Regions from separate parts of the Streptomyces sp. NPDC056231 genome, predicted to be linked through region 2. Evidence: predicted binding sites of a transcription regulator. Region 2 holds the regulator's gene; the other holds the start of a gene.
The links. Region 2 encodes HrcA, which represses chaperone genes, less so after heat shock. Its sites were predicted from a motif close to TTNGCACTCNGNNNNNCNGAGTGCNAA; they were not measured.
Positions count from the first base shown of each region.

Region 1: the regulator HrcA is predicted to act here: its motif matches at 7,335-7,361, upstream of groL (chaperonin GroEL).

Region 1 is NZ_JBLVKW010000048.1:52-9,585, reverse strand. Features, by position in the region: gene ACNPQM_RS29305 (ROK family protein) at 1-576, opposite strand, end outside; gene ACNPQM_RS29300 (DUF3263 domain-containing protein) at 822-1,115, shown strand; gene otsB (trehalose-phosphatase) at 1,194-2,090, shown strand; gene ACNPQM_RS29290 (alpha,alpha-trehalose-phosphate synthase (UDP-forming)) at 2,258-3,652, opposite strand; gene ACNPQM_RS29285 (glucosyl-3-phosphoglycerate synthase) at 3,697-4,647, opposite strand; SAM riboswitch class I at 4,800-4,926, shown strand; gene thrC (threonine synthase) at 4,944-6,245, shown strand; gene ACNPQM_RS29275 (MoaD/ThiS family protein) at 6,279-6,557, shown strand; gene ACNPQM_RS29270 (cold-shock protein) at 6,990-7,196, shown strand; gene groL (chaperonin GroEL) at 7,522-9,144, shown strand; gene ACNPQM_RS29260 (50S ribosomal protein bL37) at 9,361-9,435, opposite strand.
Region 2 is NZ_JBLVKW010000001.1:330,489-340,022, reverse strand. Features, by position in the region: gene ACNPQM_RS01525 (AMP-dependent synthetase/ligase) at 1-1,624, shown strand, start outside; gene ACNPQM_RS01520 (SpoIIE family protein phosphatase) at 1,842-3,767, shown strand; gene hemW (radical SAM family heme chaperone HemW) at 3,810-5,042, shown strand; gene ACNPQM_RS01510 (DUF3097 domain-containing protein) at 5,151-5,966, opposite strand; gene ACNPQM_RS01505 (MBL fold metallo-hydrolase) at 5,992-6,714, opposite strand; gene hrcA (heat-inducible transcriptional repressor HrcA) at 6,894-7,910, shown strand; gene dnaJ (molecular chaperone DnaJ) at 7,911-9,047, shown strand; gene ACNPQM_RS01490 (nitronate monooxygenase) at 9,191-9,534, shown strand, end outside.

The DNA.
Region 1 (9,534 bases), on a different contig from region 2:
GGCGGAGGCGGATGCGAGGGCCTCCAGGCAGCCGCGCTGTCCGCACCCGCAGTCCGGCCCGTCCGGCCGGACCACGATGTGCCCGATCTCGCCGGCGTACCCGTGCGCGCCCGCCTCGATGGTGCCCGTGATGCCGATGGCCCCGGCGATGCCGGTTCCGAGCGGGACGAACAGGAAGCGGTCGGCGCCCTTGCCCGCGCCGATCCTGCCCTCGGCGAGGCCGCCGGTCCTGACGTCGTGGCCGAGTGCGACGGGTACGCCGCCGAGCCGTTCGCCGAGCAGGGTGCGCATGGGGACGTCGCGCCAGCCCAGGTTCGAGGAGTAGACGGCGATCCCGTTCTCGGCGTCGATGATGCCGGGCACGGCGACACCGGCCGCGACGGCGCTCTCGCCGAAGTGTTGCTCCCCGTGGGCGCGCAGTTCCGCGGCAAAGGCGAGGATCGACTCCACGACGGCGTCGGGTCCGCGCTCCCTGCCGGTTGCGCGCCGAGCCTCGTGCAGCAGGGAGCCGTCGGCCCCGACCAGTGCGGCCTTCATTCCGGTGCCGCCCACATCGAGGGCGATGACGTGTTTCACGGGAGACAGTTTCGCCCGAGGACCCCCAATAGGTCTAGTCCACTTTTTCTGTTTGTTGAGGATCCATACAAAAGTGTGGCAAAGCTCTGGACCGCGCCCCGGACCGCGCCTTCGACCAGGGCTTCTGCCGAGCTCAGCAGGCCGCGCTTCGCCGTCTCGGCAAGGCGTTCGCCGTCGAAGGCGGCGTGCGCGGAGTGGCGGGTGGCCGGGCAGCGGGTTCGGGGGCGGGCGATAGGTTGGCTCATATGACCGCCCCCGACGACGGCTCCACCGAAGCGGAGCCTCCTGCCGACAGCCCCGCCGACCGCCCTGGTTCCGGGCTCTCCGACCGGGAGCGTGCGGTCCTGGCCGTGGAACGGCGTTCGTGGGCCGGCCCGGGGGCGAAGGAGCGGGAGATCCGGGAGGGCCTGGGCATCTCGCCGACGCGTTACTACCAGCTGCTCAACGCGCTCCTGGACGACCGGCGGGCGCTGGAGGAGGACCCGGTGACGGTGAACCGGCTGCGACGGATCCGGGAGGCTCGGCGGGGGCGCCGCTGAACCGGCCCCCGCTCGCACGCCGCCGGTAAGCCGCGTCGCCCCGTGCTGTGCCCGGCGGTACGCCGATAGGCTCGACCCATGGGCAGCAATCCGCACGCACCCGCGCCGAGCGAGATCCCGTCCGAGCTCCCGACCCCCACCACCCCACCCGGCCGAGAAGCCTTGGCCGCGATCCTCGCGCGCCCGGACCGTGCCGTCGTCGCGCTCGACTTCGACGGCACCCTCGCCGAGATCGTCCCGGACCCGGAACAGGCCCGCGCCCACCCCGGCGCCGTCCCGGCCCTGGCCGCGCTCGCGCCGAAGGTCGCCTCCGTCGCCGTGATCACCGGCCGCCCGGCCGACGTCGCGGTCCGGCACGGCGGCTTCGCCGGGGTTCCCGGCCTCGACCACCTCGTCGTTCTCGGCCACTACGGCGCCGAACGCTGGGACGCCGTCTCCGGCACCGTCCACGCCCCCGCCCCGCACCCGGGCGTCGCCGCGGTCCGCGCCGAACTCCCCGGCCTGCTCGAACGGTTCGGCTCCTGGCACGGCGCCTGGATCGAGGAGAAAGGCCGGGCGCTCGCCGTCCACACCCGCCGCGCCGCCGACCCGCAGGCTGCGTTCGACGCGCTGCGCGGCCCGCTCGGTGCGCTCGCCGCCCGGCACGGGCTGATCGTCGAACCGGGCCGTCTGGTACTGGAGTTGCGCCCGCCGGGCATGGACAAGGGTATGGCGCTCACCCAGTACGTACGGGAGTTGGACGCCGAGTCCGTTCTGTACGCGGGTGACGACCTGGGCGACCTCGCCGCGTACGCCGCCGTGGAGAAGCTCCGTACCGAGAGCCCCGACGGCATTCCTGGCCTGCTTGTCTGCAGCGGCAGCGCGGAAGTGCCCGAACTGGCCGAGCGGGCCGATCTGCTGCTGAACGGCCCAGGAGCCGTCGTCGACTTCCTGGCGACCCTGGCGCAACAGGTCCAGTGCCGGGAGGGGCACTAGGGCGTGTTTCGAAAGTCCCGCCTGCCGGGCGGCGTAGGGGCGGACGACGCTGCTTTCGAAACACCCCCTAGGCCGTCGACCGACCGTCAACAGGAAGCGTCCCGGCTGCGGAGCGCAGCCGAAGCCCGGCAGCACGGCGTGTCCGCGATCGCCGGACGGGTTCGCTCTCAAGCCTCCCGCTGCAGCGCGTCCAGCTGGTCCAGGAACCATTGCTGCGGCGGCAGCGCCACCGCCGCCGCGGCCAGCCGCTCCGTGCGTGCGGCCCGTTCGTCGTCCGCCATCGTCAAAGCCTCGTGCAGCGCCGCCGCCGTCGCGGACACGTCGTACGGGTTCACCACGACCGCGTCGCGGCCCAGTTCCTCGTACGCCCCCGCCTCCCGCGACAGCACCAGCGCGCAGCCGTGGTCGGAGACGACGGGGACCTCCTTGGCGACCAGGTTCATGCCGTCGCGGATCGGGTTGACGAGCGCCACGTCGGCCAGCCGGTACGCGGCGAGCGAGCGGGCGAAGTCGTCCTTGACGTGGAGCACGACCGGCGTCCAGCCCGACGTGCCGTACACGGCGTTGATCTCGTCGGCGACCTGCTGGACCTCGGCCGTGTAGTCGCGGTACACCGCCAGGTCCTGCCGCGAGGGGTACGCGAAGGCGACATGGACGACGCGCTCACGCCATTCCGGCCGCTCTTCGAGGAGCGCGCGGTACGCGAACAGGCCGCGCACGATGTTCTTGGACAGCTCCGTTCGGTCCACTCGTACGATCGTTCTCCGCCCGGGGCCGACCTGCTCCCGCAGCGCGGCCATCCGTTCGTCCACGTCCGCCTCGTGCGCGCGCCTGCGCAGGAAGTCCGCGTCCGCGCCGAGCCCGTGCACCCCGATCCTGGTCCGGCCGGTGCCGCCCAGGATCTCCGTGCAGCAGCCGATGAACGCGTCCGCCCAGCGCCGGGTCAGGAAGGCCGCCCGGTCCGCGCCCAGGATGCCGCGCAGCAGCTGCTCGGCGATGTCGTCGGGGAGCAGGCGGAAATAGTCGACGGGCGCCCACGGGGTGTGCGAGAAGTGGCCGATCCGAAGGTCGGGGCGGAGCTCGCGGAGCATGCCGGGGACCAGTGCGAGGTGGTAGTCCTGCACCAGCACCGCCGCACCCTCGCCCGCCTCCTCGGCGAGCGCCTCGGCGAAGGCCCGGTTGTACGTCTCGAACGACGCCCACTGCCGCCGGAACTCCGCGTCGAAGACCGGTTCCAGCGGCGTCTGGTACAGCATGTGGTGGACGAACCAGAGCACCGAGTTCGCGATGCCGTTGTACGCGTCCGCGTGGACGGCCGCGTCGATGTCGAGCATCCGTACGCCCTGCTCGGCGACCCCGCGCCGGACCGCCTCCCGGTCCCCCTCACCGAGCGCGGCACACACCCACAGTTTGTCCTTGACGGCGCTCAGCCCGGAGACGAGCCCGCCGCCGCCGCGCGTGGCGTCGAGCGATCCGTCGGTGGCCAGGGTGTACGACACCGGGCCGCGGTTGGACGCAACGAGGACCTGGGCAGCGGACTGGGCTTCGTGCTCGGAGACCATGTTGCGGAATCTAGCCCGATCGCGAACCGCCCAAACGTGCGAAGTCAGGCCGCGCGCCGCGAAACGTACTCCGTGATCTCGCACATCGGAGGCCGCTCCTCCGTGTCCACCGGATGGGTGCGCGGTACGAAGCCGTCCTCGCGCCGCTCGAACTGGGTCAGGGCTGGACGTATCAAGTGGCCTCGGGAAAGACGGAGTTGAGCGGTGCGATAGATCGCCGCAGCCATCCGTCCCAGCGCCTGGCCGTCCTGGTGGCGGTGTCTGCGCACCCCCACGTCGACCTGTGCCAGCGCGTCCAGCCCGACCGTGTGCAGGGCGTCCACCAGGAGGCCGAGTTCCACTCCGTAACCGACGGGGAACGGCAGCCGCTCCAGCAGTGAGCGCCGCACCGCGTACTCGCCGCCGAGCGGCTGGACGAAGCCGGCCAGCTGCGGCCAGTGCAGATTGAGCAGCGGGCGGGCCACCAGTTCCGTGACGCGACCGCCCTGACCCGCGGTGTCGCCCAGCGGGCGGTCGTACATCGCCTTGACGAACTGCACATCGGGGTCGGTGAGCAGCGGGCCGACGATTCCGGAGACGAACTCCGCGGAGAAGTCCCTCAGGTCGGCGTCTATGAAGCAGACGATCTCACCGCTGGTGACCAGGAGCGAGCGCCACAGGACCTCGCCCTTGCCGGGGAGCGCGGGTATGCGCGGGAGTATCGCGTCCCGGTGCACCACTCGGGCGCCCGCCTTCCGGGCGACGTCCGCCGTGCCGTCCGTCGAGCCGGAGTCGATCACCAGCAGCTCGTCGACCAGCGGCACCTTCTCCATCAGCTCGATCCGGATCGTCTCGACGATGGCGCCGACCGTCGCCTCCTCGTTCAGGGCGGGCAGCACCACGCTCACGCTCCCGCGCCGCGGATCCCGGCTCTTGGCGGCGACGAGCCGGTCCAGCGGGCGGTCGGCTGCCGACCAGGAACGCCCGGCCAGCCAGCGTTCGACCTCTTCCAGCACGGTCGATACTCCCTGTATGTGATCCATCTCGCGGTTCGGACGACTGTCTCAACCGTCCGGGGCTTCGGTTACAGTCTTGAACAACGCGGATGACCGTCGCATGTCGGGGTCGTCCGCCAATAAATGCCTGGGTCGGTGATCCAGTGCCAAAGCGCTCATCCAGAGGGACTGAGGGAACGGCCCGTTGAAGTCCCGGCAACCCTCCCGCCGACCGCGAGGTCAGGTGGGGAAGGTGCCAATTCCGGCTCGTGGCGAAATGCGCCGCGAGGAAGATGAGGAGAAAGGGCCTCGCCATCATGGCTGCGCAGACTGTTGCAGTAAGCACCGATTCTTCCACCGGCGCCGTCGACCTCGGCCCCGCAGCGGCGCTCTCCTGCCGCGAGTGCGGAGAGCGTTTCGAGCTCGGTCCCCTTTTCGCCTGCGCGTCCTGTTTCGGGCCGCTCGAAGTGGCGTACGACCTGCCGAGCGGCTCCCCGGACGAGCTGAAGAAGCGCATCGAGGCCGGACCGGACAACATCTGGCGCTACGCGCCGCTGCTGCCCGTCCCCGCCGATGTCGCGGACAAGCCCAATATCAACCCCGGCTTCACCAAGCTGGTCAAGGCCGACAACCTAGCCCGTGAGCTGGGCGTCACGGGCGGTCTGTACGTCAAGGACGACTCCGGCAACCCGACGCACTCCTTCAAGGACCGCGTCGTCGCGATCGCCGTCGAGGCCGCCCGCGCCTTCGGCTTCACCACGCTCTCCTGCTCCTCCACCGGCAACCTCGCCGGCGCGGTCGGCGCGGCCGCAGCCCGGGCCGGCTTCCGGTCCTGCGTGTTCATCCCGCACGACCTGGAGCAGGGCAAGGTCGTCATGGCCGCGGTGTATGGCGGCGAGCTGGTCGGCATCGAGGGCAACTACGACGACGTCAACCGCTTCTGCTCGGAGCTCATCGGCGACCCGCTCGGTGAGGGCTGGGGCTTCGTCAACGTCAACCTGCGCCCGTACTACGGCGAGGGTTCCAAGACGCTCGCGTACGAGATCTGCGAGCAGCTCGGCTGGCAGCTGCCCGACCAGCTCGTCATCCCGATCGCGTCCGGCTCGCAGCTCACGAAGATCGACAAGGGTCTTCAGGAGCTGATCAAGCTCGGTCTCGTCGAGGACAAGCCGTACAAGATCTTCGGCGCCCAGGCCGAGGGCTGCTCCCCGGTCTCCACGGCCTTCAAGGCAGGTCACGACGTCGTACGCCCGCAGAAGCCGAACACGATCGCCAAGTCCCTGGCGATCGGCAATCCGGCCGACGGTCCGTACGTCCTGGACATCGCCCGCCGCACCGGCGGCGCGGTCGAGGACGTCGACGACGAGCAGATCGTCGACGCGATCAAGCTGCTGGCCCGCACCGAGGGCATCTTCGCCGAGACGGCGGGCGGGGTGACGGTCGGTGTGACGAGGAAGCTGATCGAGGCGGGTCTGCTGGACCCGACGCTCACCACGGTCGTCCTGAACACCGGCGACGGTCTGAAGACACTGGACGCGGTCGCCCCGACGACCGGCCCGACCGCGACCATCCGGCCCAGCCTGGACGCGTTCCGCGACGCAGGCCTCGCCAACGGCTGACCCGACCACCCGAGACGTAAGGAAGGCACCCAGATGAGCGTCAAGGTCCGTATCCCCACCATCCTGCGCACCTACACGGGCGGCCAGGCCGAGGTCCCGGCCGAGGGCTCGACCCTCTCCCAGGTCATCGAGTCGCTGGAGCAGAACCACCCGGGCATCGCCGCGCGTGTCCTGGACGACCAGGGCAAGCTCCGCCGCTTCGTGAACGTGTACGTCAACGACGACGACGTGCGCTTCGAGGGCGGCCTGGAGGCGGCCACCCCGGACGGCGCGGGCATCTCCATCATCCCGGCGGTCGCGGGCGGCTGCTGACCCGCAGTCGGCCCTGGGGCCGACTTTGCAGCGTTACCGGAGTTGCCCCCTCTGCAAGCTAAGCGGAGGGGGCAATTCTGCATGGTTAAGCGCGGTACAGTGGGGAAGCCCCCTCCGCTGCCCGTGCCGACCGCATACGAGAATGCGCCCGCTCGCGACAAGATGCAGCCAAAGTGTTCCAACTCCTTGCGCCATAAGTGGCCTTTGTCCGGCCCGACTTGCCCTGGAATCGCGTGAATTCCTCATATTCGGGCGTTCGGTGCTGCCTAGAATTCTCGTCCGATTGACCTGTTGCAGAGGGCAGTTGGACAGATACATTCAGCCGCGGTCGACGCGTTCCGGCGCACGCACCCTCTCCTGTCGGAGGGTGAGTTCTGACCCGGGTCCGCGAAGTGCGGTCCTGTGCAAGGGCCAGTAATAGGGGAGTTAGGCATGGCTCAGGGCACCGTCAAGTGGTTCAACGCGGAGAAGGGGTACGGCTTCATCGCGGTCGACGGTGGTGCGGATGTTTTCGTCCACTACAGTGCGATCCAGATGGACGGGTACCGCACCCTCGAAGAGGGTCAGCGAGTTGAATTCGAAATCTCGCAGGGCCAGAAGGGGCCGCAGGCGGACATGGTCAAGCTCGCCGTCGGCTGAGCTCGACGCGGTCGGCCAACGACACTACTCACGCACGAAGGGCCCGTACCCCCGGGGGTACGGGCCCTTCGTGCGTCCCGGAGCCCGCCCGCGACCGTGCCACCGCTGCCCGACGCCATCCGCGAACTCGAAGGGGCGCTTGCACTCGAAGGGGTCGAGTGCTAATCATTGGGCGTTAGCACTCTGACGTTGAGAGTGACAGAAGGACCGGGTCGGTGAGGCCCGCAGGCCCGGCGGGGCAAGGAACCGTCAGGCACGCAGGCCGTCCGTCGCGGGCGCCACACGGTCCGGAGCAATCCACCCCTGTCCGGGAGGACCACTTCACATGGCCAAGATCATCGCGTTCGACGAGGAAGCGCGGCGCGGCCTCGAGCGCGGGATGAACCAGCTCGCCGACGCCGTCAAGGTGACCCTCGGCCCCAAGGGCCGGAACGTTGTCCTTGAGAAGAAGTGGGGCGCACCCACGATCACCAACGATGGTGTCTCCATCGCCAAGGAGATCGAGCTCGAGGACCCGTACGAGAAGATCGGCGCAGAGCTGGTCAAGGAAGTCGCCAAGAAGACGGACGACGTCGCCGGCGACGGTACGACCACCGCCACCGTTCTCGCCCAGGCACTCGTCCGTGAGGGCCTCCGCAACGTCGCCGCGGGTGCGAACCCGATGGCCCTCAAGCGGGGCATCGAGAAGGCCGTCGAGGCCGTCTCCGCCGCTCTGCTGGAGCAGGCCAAGGACGTGGAGACCAAGGAGCAGATCGCTTCCACGGCCTCCATCTCCGCCGCCGACACCCAGATCGGCGAGCTCATCGCCGAGGCGATGGACAAGGTCGGCAAGGAAGGCGTCATCACCGTCGAGGAGTCCCAGACCTTCGGTCTGGAGCTGGAGCTCACCGAGGGTATGCGCTTCGACAAGGGCTACATCTCGGCGTACTTCGCCACCGACATGGAGCGCATGGAGTCGTCCCTGGACGACCCGTACATCCTGATCGTCAACTCCAAGGTCAGCAACGTGAAGGACCTCCTTCCGCTGCTGGAGAAGGTCATGCAGTCCGGCAAGCCGCTGCTGATCATCGCCGAGGACGTCGAGGGCGAGGCCCTGTCGACCCTGGTCGTCAACAAGATCCGTGGCACCTTCAAGTCCGTCGCCGTCAAGGCCCCGGGCTTCGGTGACCGCCGCAAGGCCATGCTCGGCGACATCGCCATCCTCACCGGTGGCACCGTCATCTCCGAGGAGGTCGGTCTCAAGCTGGAGAACGCCGGCCTGGACCTGCTGGGCCGCGCCCGCAAGGTCGTCATCACCAAGGACGAGACGACGATCGTCGACGGCGCCGGTGACACCGACCAGGTTCAGGGTCGCGTCAACCAGATCCGTGCCGAGATCGAGAACTCCGACTCGGACTACGACCGCGAGAAGCTCCAGGAGCGCCTGGCGAAGCTGGCCGGCGGCGTGGCGGTCATCAAGGCCGGTGCCGCGACCGAGGTCGAGCTCAAGGAGCGCAAGCACCGCATCGAGGACGCCGTTCGCAACGCGAAGGCGGCCGTCGAGGAGGGCATCGTCGCCGGTGGTGGCGTGGCGCTGCTGCAGGCTTCCGCCGTCTTCGAGAAGCTGGAGCTCTCGGGTGACGAGGCGACCGGCGCCAACGCCGTCAAGCTGGCGCTGGAGGCCCCGCTCAAGCAGATCGCCGTCAACGGTGGTCTCGAGGGTGGCGTCGTCGTCGAGAAGGTGCGCAACCTGGCCGTCGGCCACGGTCTGAACGCCGCGACCGGTGAGTACGTCGACATGATCGCCGAGGGCATTCTCGACCCGGCGAAGGTCACGCGCTCCGCTCTGCAGAACGCCGCGTCGATCGCCGCGCTGTTCCTGACCACCGAGGCCGTCATCGCCGACAAGCCGGAGAAGGCCGCTGCGGCCGCTCCGGGCGGCATGCCGGGCGGTGACATGGACTTCTGATCCTGACGGATCGGTAAGTGCCTGTACGTCGGCCCCCGGGACCAGTTGGTCCCGGGGGCCGACGTCATGTCCGGACCGGTGCGGCCCTACAGCGTGAACACCATCGCAGGGAAGCGGGCCGAAGGCCCGTCCAGCAGATGGCCGTCGTGCCCGCGCAACCACCGGTGGAAGAACGACGCCACGTACACGGTGGGGCCGGTGCCGGTGCCGGTGCGTTCAGGCGTTGGGGCGCTTGCCGTGGTTCGCCTTCTTCTTCTTGCGACCACGTCGCTTGTTGCCTCGCTTGGCCATGGTGAATACCTCCTTATGTCGGGATTTGTCCATGCGTCAGCCAGTTTAATACCGCACCCGCATGTGGGGTCGTGGTCTCGGCGTCGGTGGTGGCGTGGC
Region 2 (9,534 bases):
CGCCGACCTCGGTGTGATGTGCGCGGGCGCGGCGACGACCACGATCTACCCGTCGACGAACGCCGAGGAGTCGGCGTTCATCCTCGCCGACTCGGAGAGCCGGGTGCTGATCGCGGAGGACGCCGGCCAGCTGGCCAAGGCCCGTGAGCGCCGCGCCGACCTGCCGGAGCTCGCCCATGTCGTCGTCATCGACCCGCAGGGCGTCGAACCCGACCCGGCCGACCCTGAGGGCTGGGTGCTCTCGCTGGCCGACCTGGAGGCCCGCGGCGCCGAGATCCTGACGAAGAATCCGTCCGTGGTCCAGGAGCGGGTCGGCGCGATCTCCGCCGACCAGCTGGCCACCCTGATCTACACCTCGGGCACCACCGGCCGTCCCAAGGGTGTGCGACTGCCGCACGACAACTGGTCGTACATGGCCAAGGCCACCGTGGCGACCGGCCTGATCACCGAGGACGACGTCCAGTACCTCTGGCTGCCGCTCGCGCACGTCTTCGGCAAGGTCCTCACCTCCGGTCAGATCGAGGTCGGTCACGTGACCGCGGTCGACGGCCGGATCGACAAGATCATCGAGAACCTGCCGGTCGTCCAGCCGACGTACATGGCCGCCGTGCCCCGGATCTTCGAGAAGGTCTACAACGGGATCGCGTCCAAGGCGCGGGCCGGTGGCGGCGCCAAGTACAAGATCTTCCAGTGGGCGGCCGGGGTCGCCCGCGAGTACGCCAAGGTGTCCCAGGACAACTTCCGGCGCACCGGCACAGCCTCCGTACCGTTCGCACTCGGCGCCAAGCACAAGGTCGCCGACGCGCTCGTCTTCGCCAAGATCCGCGAGGCCTTCGGCGGCCGGCTCCGCGCCTGTGTCTCCGGCTCCGCGGCGCTCGCCCCCGAGATCGGCTACTTCTTCGCCGGCGCCGGCATTCACATCCTGGAGGGCTACGGGCTCACCGAGTCCAGCGCCGCCTCCTTCGTCAACCCGGGCGAGGCCTACCGCACGGGTACGGTCGGCAAGCCGCTCCCCGGCACCGAGGTACGGATCGCGGACGACGGCGAGATCATGCTGCGCGGCCCCGGCATCATGCAGGGCTACCACCGCCAGCAGGAGAAGACCGCCGAGGTGCTGGAGCCCGACGGCTGGCTGCACAGCGGTGACATCGGCGAGCTCTCGGTGGACGGCTACCTGCGGATCACCGACCGCAAGAAGGACCTGATCAAGACGTCGGGCGGCAAGTACGTCGCCCCGGCGGAGGTCGAGGGACAGTTCAAGGCGGTGTGCCCGTTTGTCTCCAACATCCTGGTGCACGGCGCGGACCGCAACTACTGCACCGCCCTGATCGCCCTCGACGAGCCGACCATCCTCGGCTGGGCCGCCGAGAACGGCCTGGCGGGCAAGCCGTACGCCGACGTGATCGCGGCCCGGCAGACCGTGGAGCTCATCGACGGTTATGTGAAGCGTCTCAACGAGGGGCTGCAGCGCTGGCAGACCATCAAGCAGTTCCGGCTGCTGCCGCGCGACCTCGACGTCGAGCACGGCGAGCTCACGCCGAGCCTCAAGCTCAAGCGGCCGGTCGTCGAGCGCGAGTACAAGGACCTCATCGACGAGATGTACGTGGGGGCCCGCGAGGCGTAACGCGAGGCGTCACGAAGGGCGTGTGGTGCGGACGGGGTGAGCTGCCCCGTCCGCCCTGTCGTTTCGCGCCGCCGTTTCTGACGAACGGTCCGGCACCCTTCTCTGTTCACTTCGGTAACTCGGTGCTTATGGACAGGTCCGGTCTGTCACTCTGTCGGTGTCGTCAGCGGCACACGGCACGAGACAGGCCGTGCGAGAACACGTCAGGAGCTGCGCCATGGGGCCCATTCCCTTGCAGCGGGACACCGTTCAGCGTCCCGGTACGTACGTCGGCCAGCCGGAGGCGCAGCCGGTCGCCCGGACGAGTCTGCCCGGGAATCCCCTCGCGCCGGCCGCTGCCCGCCGGTTCGTCCGGGCCGCGCTGGCCGAGTGGACCGGACTGGGGCTGCCCGCAGCCGTGGGTTTCAGCGACCGGCTGGCGGACGACGCGGTGGTTGTCGTCGATGAGCTCGTCACCAATGCCGTCGTGCACGCCGGGACCACCGTCGAGCTGCTCTTCCGGCTGGAGGAGGCGGCCGGGAACGAGGCCGCAGCCCTGGTGCTGGAGGTCGCCGATCATCACCCCGCCCGTTCCGTGCGCAGCGAACGCCCCGGCCCGTTATCGGCCGCGGACCGGGACGGACCGGCCGAGTGCGGGCGAGGGCTGCAGGTCGTGGCCACGCTCGCCGAGCGCTGGGGCATCACGTACCGCACCGGCCTGAAGACCGTCTGGGCCCGGCTGCCCGTCGACGACTGGACCGACGCGCCCGATCCGGCAGCCGAACCCGAACTGCACGCCGCCGAGCTGCTCGCGCCCAGCGCCCGCCGCGCGGTCCGCGACGACGCGGACTGGGCCGGGCGCGGGGCGCTCTCGTTCCTCGCCGAGGCATCGGATCTGCTCGCGGGGCAGCTCGACGAGGACATCGTGGCGGCGCTCGCCGGGCAGCTGCTGGTGCCCCGGCTCGGCGACTGGTGCGCGATCTGGCTGCAGGGCGAAGGCGGCGGGCCCTCGGCCGCACCACGGCTGGTACGGGTCTGGCACGCCGACGAGGACCGCACGGAGCAGCTGCGCACGGTCCTGGAGGAGGAGCCGCTCCTGCTGGCCGACGAGGTCGGCACCGGGCCGGTTCCGGTTCCGTGGCCCCTGCGCGAGGGGGAGGGCGAGGGGACGGCCCTGGGGTTTCGGATGACGTCGGGGGACCGCACGCTCGGCGCCGTTCTGCTCGGCCGGGAGGGCGCCGCCCGGGTGTCGCACGAAGTGACCGCCCTGGTCGAGGATTTCGTACGCCGTGTCGGCCTCGCCGTCGGCGCAGCTCGCGCGTACACCCGGCAGGCCACCATCAGCCGCGTCCTGCAGCGCGGTCTGCTGCCCAGCAAGGTCGCGGAGATACCCGGCGTCACCAGCTCGCTGGTGTACGAGCCTTCCGACGACGGTGTCGTCGGAGGTGATTTCTATGACATTTTCCCGTGCCCCGGCGACCGCTGGTGCTTCGTGCTCGGCGATGTGCAGGGCAGCGGCCCCGAGGCCGCGGTCGTCACCGGTCTCGCCCGGCCCTGGCTGCGGCTGCTGGCCCGGGAGGGGTTCCGCGTCGGCGAGGTGCTGGACCGGCTCAACCGGCTGCTCCTCGACGACGCGATGGAGACCGCCGAGGCCGCCGCGCTCATGGTCGCGGCCGCGGGCGGGCAGCACCTGGCGGAGGGCGGCCAGCATCTGCGGGAGGACGGTCCGCAGCTGCCGGACGGCGGGCAGCCCCGGTTCCTGTCCCTGCTGTACGGGGAGATGGTGCCGCTGCCCGGTGGCGGAGTGCGCTGCACGCTCGCCAGCGCGGGCCATCCGCTGCCGCTGCTGCTGCGGCCCGACGGCACCGTGCGGGCCGCCGCAGAGCCGCAGGTGCTCCTCGGAGTCGTCGAGGACGTCGCGTACGAGAGTCAGAGCTTCGACCTGGCGCCGGGGGACAGCCTGCTCTGCGTCACGGACGGGGTCACGGAGCGGCGCTCCGGGCCGGCGATGTTCGACGACGGGGACGGTCTCGCCCGGGTACTGGCCGGGTGCGCCGGGCTGACCGCGGAGGGGATCGCGGACCGGATCAAACGGGCCGTTCACGAGTTCGCCGAGCGCCCGCCGGACGACGATCTGGCGCTGGTGGTCCTGCAGGCCCGGTGAACGCGGGCGGGGCAGGACCGGCGACGAGGGACAATGGACGGTATGCCTTCCGTACTGCCCGATGGTGAGCCCGTACCCGACGACGGGGCGCTGCCCCGCCATGCCCTGGAAGGCGCCGCCGACCGGCCGCTCGGCTTCTACCTGCATGTGCCGTACTGCGCCACGCGCTGCGGGTACTGCGACTTCAACACGTACACGGCGACCGAGCTGCGGGGGTCGGGCGGTGCGCTGGCCTCCCGGGACAACTACGCCGCCCATCTGATCGGCGAGGTCCGTCAGGCCCGCAAGGTGCTCGGCGACGACCCGCGGCCGGTCCGTACGGTGTTCGTCGGCGGCGGTACGCCCACGCTGCTGCCCGCCGGGGATCTCGTCCGGATGCTGGCGGCGATCCGTGACGAGTTCGGGCTCGCCGACGACGCCGAGATCACCACCGAGGCCAATCCGGAGTCGGTCGACCCGGCGTATCTGGCGGAGCTGCGGGAAGGCGGCTTCAACCGGATCTCGTTCGGGATGCAGAGTGCCCGGCAGCACGTGCTGAAGATCCTCGACCGTACGCATACGCCGGGGCGGCCTGAGGCATGTGTCGCCGAGGCCCGGGAGGCGGGCTTCGAGCACGTCAATCTCGACCTGATCTACGGCACGCCCGGGGAGTCCGACGACGACTGGCGGGCCTCGCTGGACGCGGCGATCGGAGCGGGGCCGGACCATGTGTCCGCGTACGCGCTGATCGTCGAGGAGGGCACGCAACTGGCGCGGCGGATCCGGCGCGGCGAGGTTCCGATGACGGACGACGACGTCCACGCCGACCGGTATCTGATCGCGGACGAGGCCATGGCCGCGGCGGGCTTCTCCTGGTACGAGGTGTCGAACTGGGCCCGGACGGTGGACGGGCGGTGCCTGCACAACGAGCTGTACTGGCGGGGCGCCGACTGGTGGGGGGCCGGGCCGGGGGCGCACAGCCATGTGGGCGGGGTGCGCTGGTGGAACGTGAAGCATCCCGGCGCGTACGCGCAGGCGCTCGCGGAGGGGCGGTCGCCGGGCGCGGGACGGGAGGTCCTGTCGGCGGAGGACCGGCGGGTCGAGCGGATTCTCCTGGAGCTGCGGCTGGTCGACGGATGTCCGCTGTCACTGCTGGCGCCCGCCGGACTGGCCGCGGCGGGGCGCGCGGTGGAGGACGGGCTCCTGGAGGCGGCGCCCTATGCGGAGGGGCAGGCAGTGCTGACTCTGCGCGGGCGGTTGCTCGCGGATGCGGTGGTCAGGGATCTGGTGGACTGAGGGGCGCGGGGACACGGGTGCGCTTGCGGCGGGCCTGATCCCCTGTCCGCCCCTGTCCCGGGACCGGGGGCTCCACCCAGGCCCCCCGGCCCCCGGTCGTCGGACGAACTAGGGCGCCGTCACGAAGTCGATCAGGTGTTCCACCGAGCCCAGCAGGGCCGGTTCCAGATCCTTGTACGAGCGGACCGTCGACAGGATGCGCTGCCACGCCGCGCCCGTGTTCTCGGGCCAGCCCAGTGACCGGCACACGCCGGTCTTCCAGTCCAGGCCGCGGGGCACCACCGGCCACGCGCCGATGCCCACCGACGCCGGCTTCACCGCCTCCCAGATGTCGATGTACGGGTGGCCCACCACCAGCACGTTCGCGTCGGTGACCTCGGCCGCGATTCTCGACTCCTTGGAGCCGGGGACCAGGTGGTCGACCAGGACGCCCAGTCGCGCATCCGGGCCGGGGGCGAACGAACGGACGATGGACGGCAGGTCGTCGATGCCTTCCAGGTACTCCACCACCACACCCTCGATGCGCAGGTCGTCGCCCCAGACCCGTTCGACCAACTCCGCGTCGTGCCGGCCCTCCACGTAGATCCGGCCCGCCCGCGCCACCCGGGCGCGCGCGCCGGGGACCGCCACGGAACCGGAGGCCGTGCGGGCGGGCCGGGCCGGGCCGGCGGCCGAGGGGCGTACGAGAGTGATGACGCGGCCCTCCAGGAGGAAGCCGCGCGGTTCCATCGGGAACACCCGGTGCTTGCCGAAACGGTCCTCCAGAGTCACCGTCGGGCCCTGCGCCGTCTTCTCGCAGCGGATCACCGCACCGCAGAAGCCGGTGGAGACCTCCTCCACGACCAGATCGGGCTCGGCGGGGACCTCGGGCACGGGAGCGGACTTCTTCCAGGGCGGGGTCAGGTCCGGGTGGTAGCTGCGCATCGGACGACGATAGGACGGAAACCGGTCACGACACGCCGAAGGCGGTGGACAGCCGGTCACGTTGGGCCCGTACGAACGCCGCGTCCACGACGGCCCCGTGCCCCGGCACATACACCGCGTCCTCGCCGCCCAGCGCCAGCAGCCGGTCCAGCGCGGCCGGCCAGCGCGACGGGATCGCGTCCGGGCCCGCCTGCGGTTCGCCCGATTCCTCGACCAGGTCGCCGCAGAGGACCACGGCCGGGGAGCCGGGCACGAGGGCGACGAGGTCGTGGCCGCTGTGGGCGGGGCCCACGTTCGCCAGCAGCACCTGACGGCCGCCGCCCAGGTCGAGTGTCCATTCGCCGCGCACCTGGTGGTGCGGCGCCACCAGGACGTCCGCCGCCTGCGCCGCGTCCTCCTCGGGCACCCCGTGGCGTATCGCGTCGGCGTACAGCTCGTCCGCACCGCCGGTGAGGAGAGCGGCCGTGCCGATGGCGCCGTACACCTCCGCCCCGGCGAATGCCGCGGTGCCGAGCACATGGTCGAAATGAGGGTGGCTGAGTGCGATATGCGTCACCTTCCGGCCGGTCATGGCCTGCACCTGGGTCCGTATCTCCACACCTTCGCGCAGCGTCGATCCCGTGTCGAAGAGCAGGGCCGCCTCGGCTCCGACCACCAGTGCGACCGTGGCATCCCACCCGGGGAGCCTCCGGCGGCCCACACCGTTGCCCAGTCGCTCCCAGCCGAACTCTTCCCAAGACGCGTTCATGCGGAGACGCTATCGGCAACGACCTGCGCAGTCTCGGGGTGGCGTGGCCGGTCGCCCTTGCTAGGGCCCCACCCGACCGCCGTACACTAGGGGGTCGCTGGCACTCGTACGCATCGAGTGCCAGGAATCGCCGGAGATCGACCAGAACCACCGAGGAAACACAGCTGGAGGTGTGCGCCATGCTCAGCGAACGCAGACTCGAGGTGCTGCGCGCCATCGTCCAGGACTATGTCGGCACCGAGGAGCCCGTCGGCTCCAAGGCGCTCACCGAGCGGCATAAGCTGGGGGTCTCCCCGGCCACGGTCCGCAACGACATGGCTGTGCTGGAGGACGAGGGTTTCATCGCCCAGCCCCACACCAGCGCGGGCCGCATCCCGACGGACAAGGGCTACCGGCTCTTCGTCGACAAGCTCGCGGGGGTCAAGCCCCTGTCGTCGCCGGAGCGCAGGGCCATCCAGAACTTCCTCGACGGCGCGGTCGACCTCGACGATGTCGTGGGCCGCACCGTACGGCTGCTCGCGCAGTTGACCCGGCAGGTCGCCGTCGTGCAGTACCCCTCGCTGACCCGTTCCACGGTGCGGCATGTGGAGCTGCTGTCGCTGGCGCCCGCCCGGCTGATGCTCGTGCTGATCACGGACACCGGCCGGGTCGAACAGCGCATGATCGACTGTCCCGCACCGTTCGGTGAGACCTCTCTCGCCGATCTGCGGGCCCGGCTCAACAGCCGGGTCGTGGGGCGCCGGTTCTCGGACGTCCCGCAGCTGGTGCAGGACCTGCCGGAATCCTTCGAGAGCGAGGACCGGGGAACCGTGTCCACCGTGCTCTCCACCCTGCTCGAAACCCTCGTCGAGGAGACGGAGGAGCGGCTGATGATCGGCGGCACCTCCAACCTCACCCGCTTCGGGCACGACTTCCCTCTGATGATCCGGCCGGTGCTGGAGGCGCTGGAGGAGCAGGTCGTGCTGCTGAAGCTGCTCGGCGAGGCCAAGGACTCGGGCATGACCGTACGTATCGGGCACGAGAACGCCCACGAGGGGCTCAACTCCACGTCCGTCGTCGCGGTCGGCTACGGTTCGGGCGACGAGGCAGTCGCCAAACTCGGCGTGGTCGGACCGACCCGCATGGACTACCCCGGAACGATGGGAGCGGTACGCGCAGTGGCACGTTACGTCGGACAGATCCTGGCGGAGTCGTAAGTGGCCACCGACTACTACGCCGTTCTCGGCGTGCGCCGCGACGCATCTCAGGACGAGATCAAGAAGGCCTTCCGGCGGCTCGCACGCGAGCTGCATCCGGACGTCAATCCCGATCCGAAGACCCAGGAGCGGTTCAAGGAGATCAACGCCGCCTACGAGGTGTTGTCGGACCCGCAGAAGAAGCAGGTCTACGACCTCGGCGGCGACCCGCTGTCCGCCTCCGGCGGCGGTGGCGCGGGCGGATTCGGACAGGGTGGCTTCGGCAACTTCTCCGACATCATGGACGCGTTCTTCGGCACGGCGTCGCAGCGTGGACCGCGGTCGCGCACCCGGCGCGGCCAGGACGCGATGATCCGGCTCGAGATCGATCTCGCCGAGGCGGCATTCGGTACCACCAAGGACATTCAGGTCGACACGGCCGTCGTCTGTACGACCTGCAGCGGCGAGGGTGCCGCACCCGGTACCTCCGCCCAGACCTGTGACATGTGCCGCGGCCGCGGCGAGGTCTCCCAGGTCACCCGGTCGTTCCTCGGCCAGGTCATGACCTCGCGGCCCTGCCCGCAGTGCCAGGGCTTCGGTACGGTCGTTCCGACCCCGTGCCCGGAGTGCGCCGGTGACGGCCGTATCCGTTCGCGGCGCACACTCACCGTGAAGATCCCCGCCGGTGTCGACAACGGCACCCGCATCCAGCTCGCGGGCGAGGGCGAGGTCGGCCCCGGCGGCGGCCCGGCCGGCGACCTGTACGTCGAGATCCATGAGCTGCCGCACCCGGTGTTCCAACGCCGCGGCGACGACATGCACTGCACGGTCACCATCCCCATGACGGCGGGCGCGCTCGGCACGAAGGTGCCGCTGGAGACGCTCGACGGCCTGGAGGAGGTCGACATCCGGCCGGGCACCCAGTCCGGTCAGTCGGTCCCGCTGCACGGCCGCGGCATCACGCATCTGCGGGGCGGCGGGCGCGGCGACCTGATCGTGCACGTCGAGGTGACGACCCCGTCGAAGCTGGACCCGGAGCAGGAGCGACTGCTGCGGGAGCTCGCGAAGCTGCGTGGCGAGGAGCGGCCCACCGGTCAGTTCCAGCCAGGGCAACAGGGACTCTTCTCCCGCCTGAAGGATGCGTTCAACGGCCGCTGAGGACCGTCCGCACCCCGCTGTTCCCTTGCGCCGTAGCGCCCGCCCGTCCCCGGACCGGCGGGCGCTACCGCGTTCCGTGCATACCGCTCCGGCCGAACTGCGGCTGATTCGGCAGGGTGCACCGGACGTGACACGATGCGGTCATGTCATCCGCGTTGACCGATCTCTGCCGGTATCCGATCGTGCAGGCCCCCATGGCGGGCGGTGTGTCCTGTCCGCAGCTCGTGTCGGCCGTTGCCGAAGCCGGTGGGCTCGGCTTCCTGGCCGCCGGGTACAAGACGGCGGACGGCATGTACAACGAGATCAAACAGCTGCGCGGAATGACCGGTCAGCCGTTCGGCGTCAACCTCTTCATGCCGCAGCCGAACCTCGCCGACCCGAGCGCCGTCGAGGTGTACAAGCACCAGCTCGCCGGTGAGGCCGCCTGGTACGAGACCCCGCTCGGCGACCCGGACTCCAGTGGTGACGACGGCTACGAGGCCAAGCT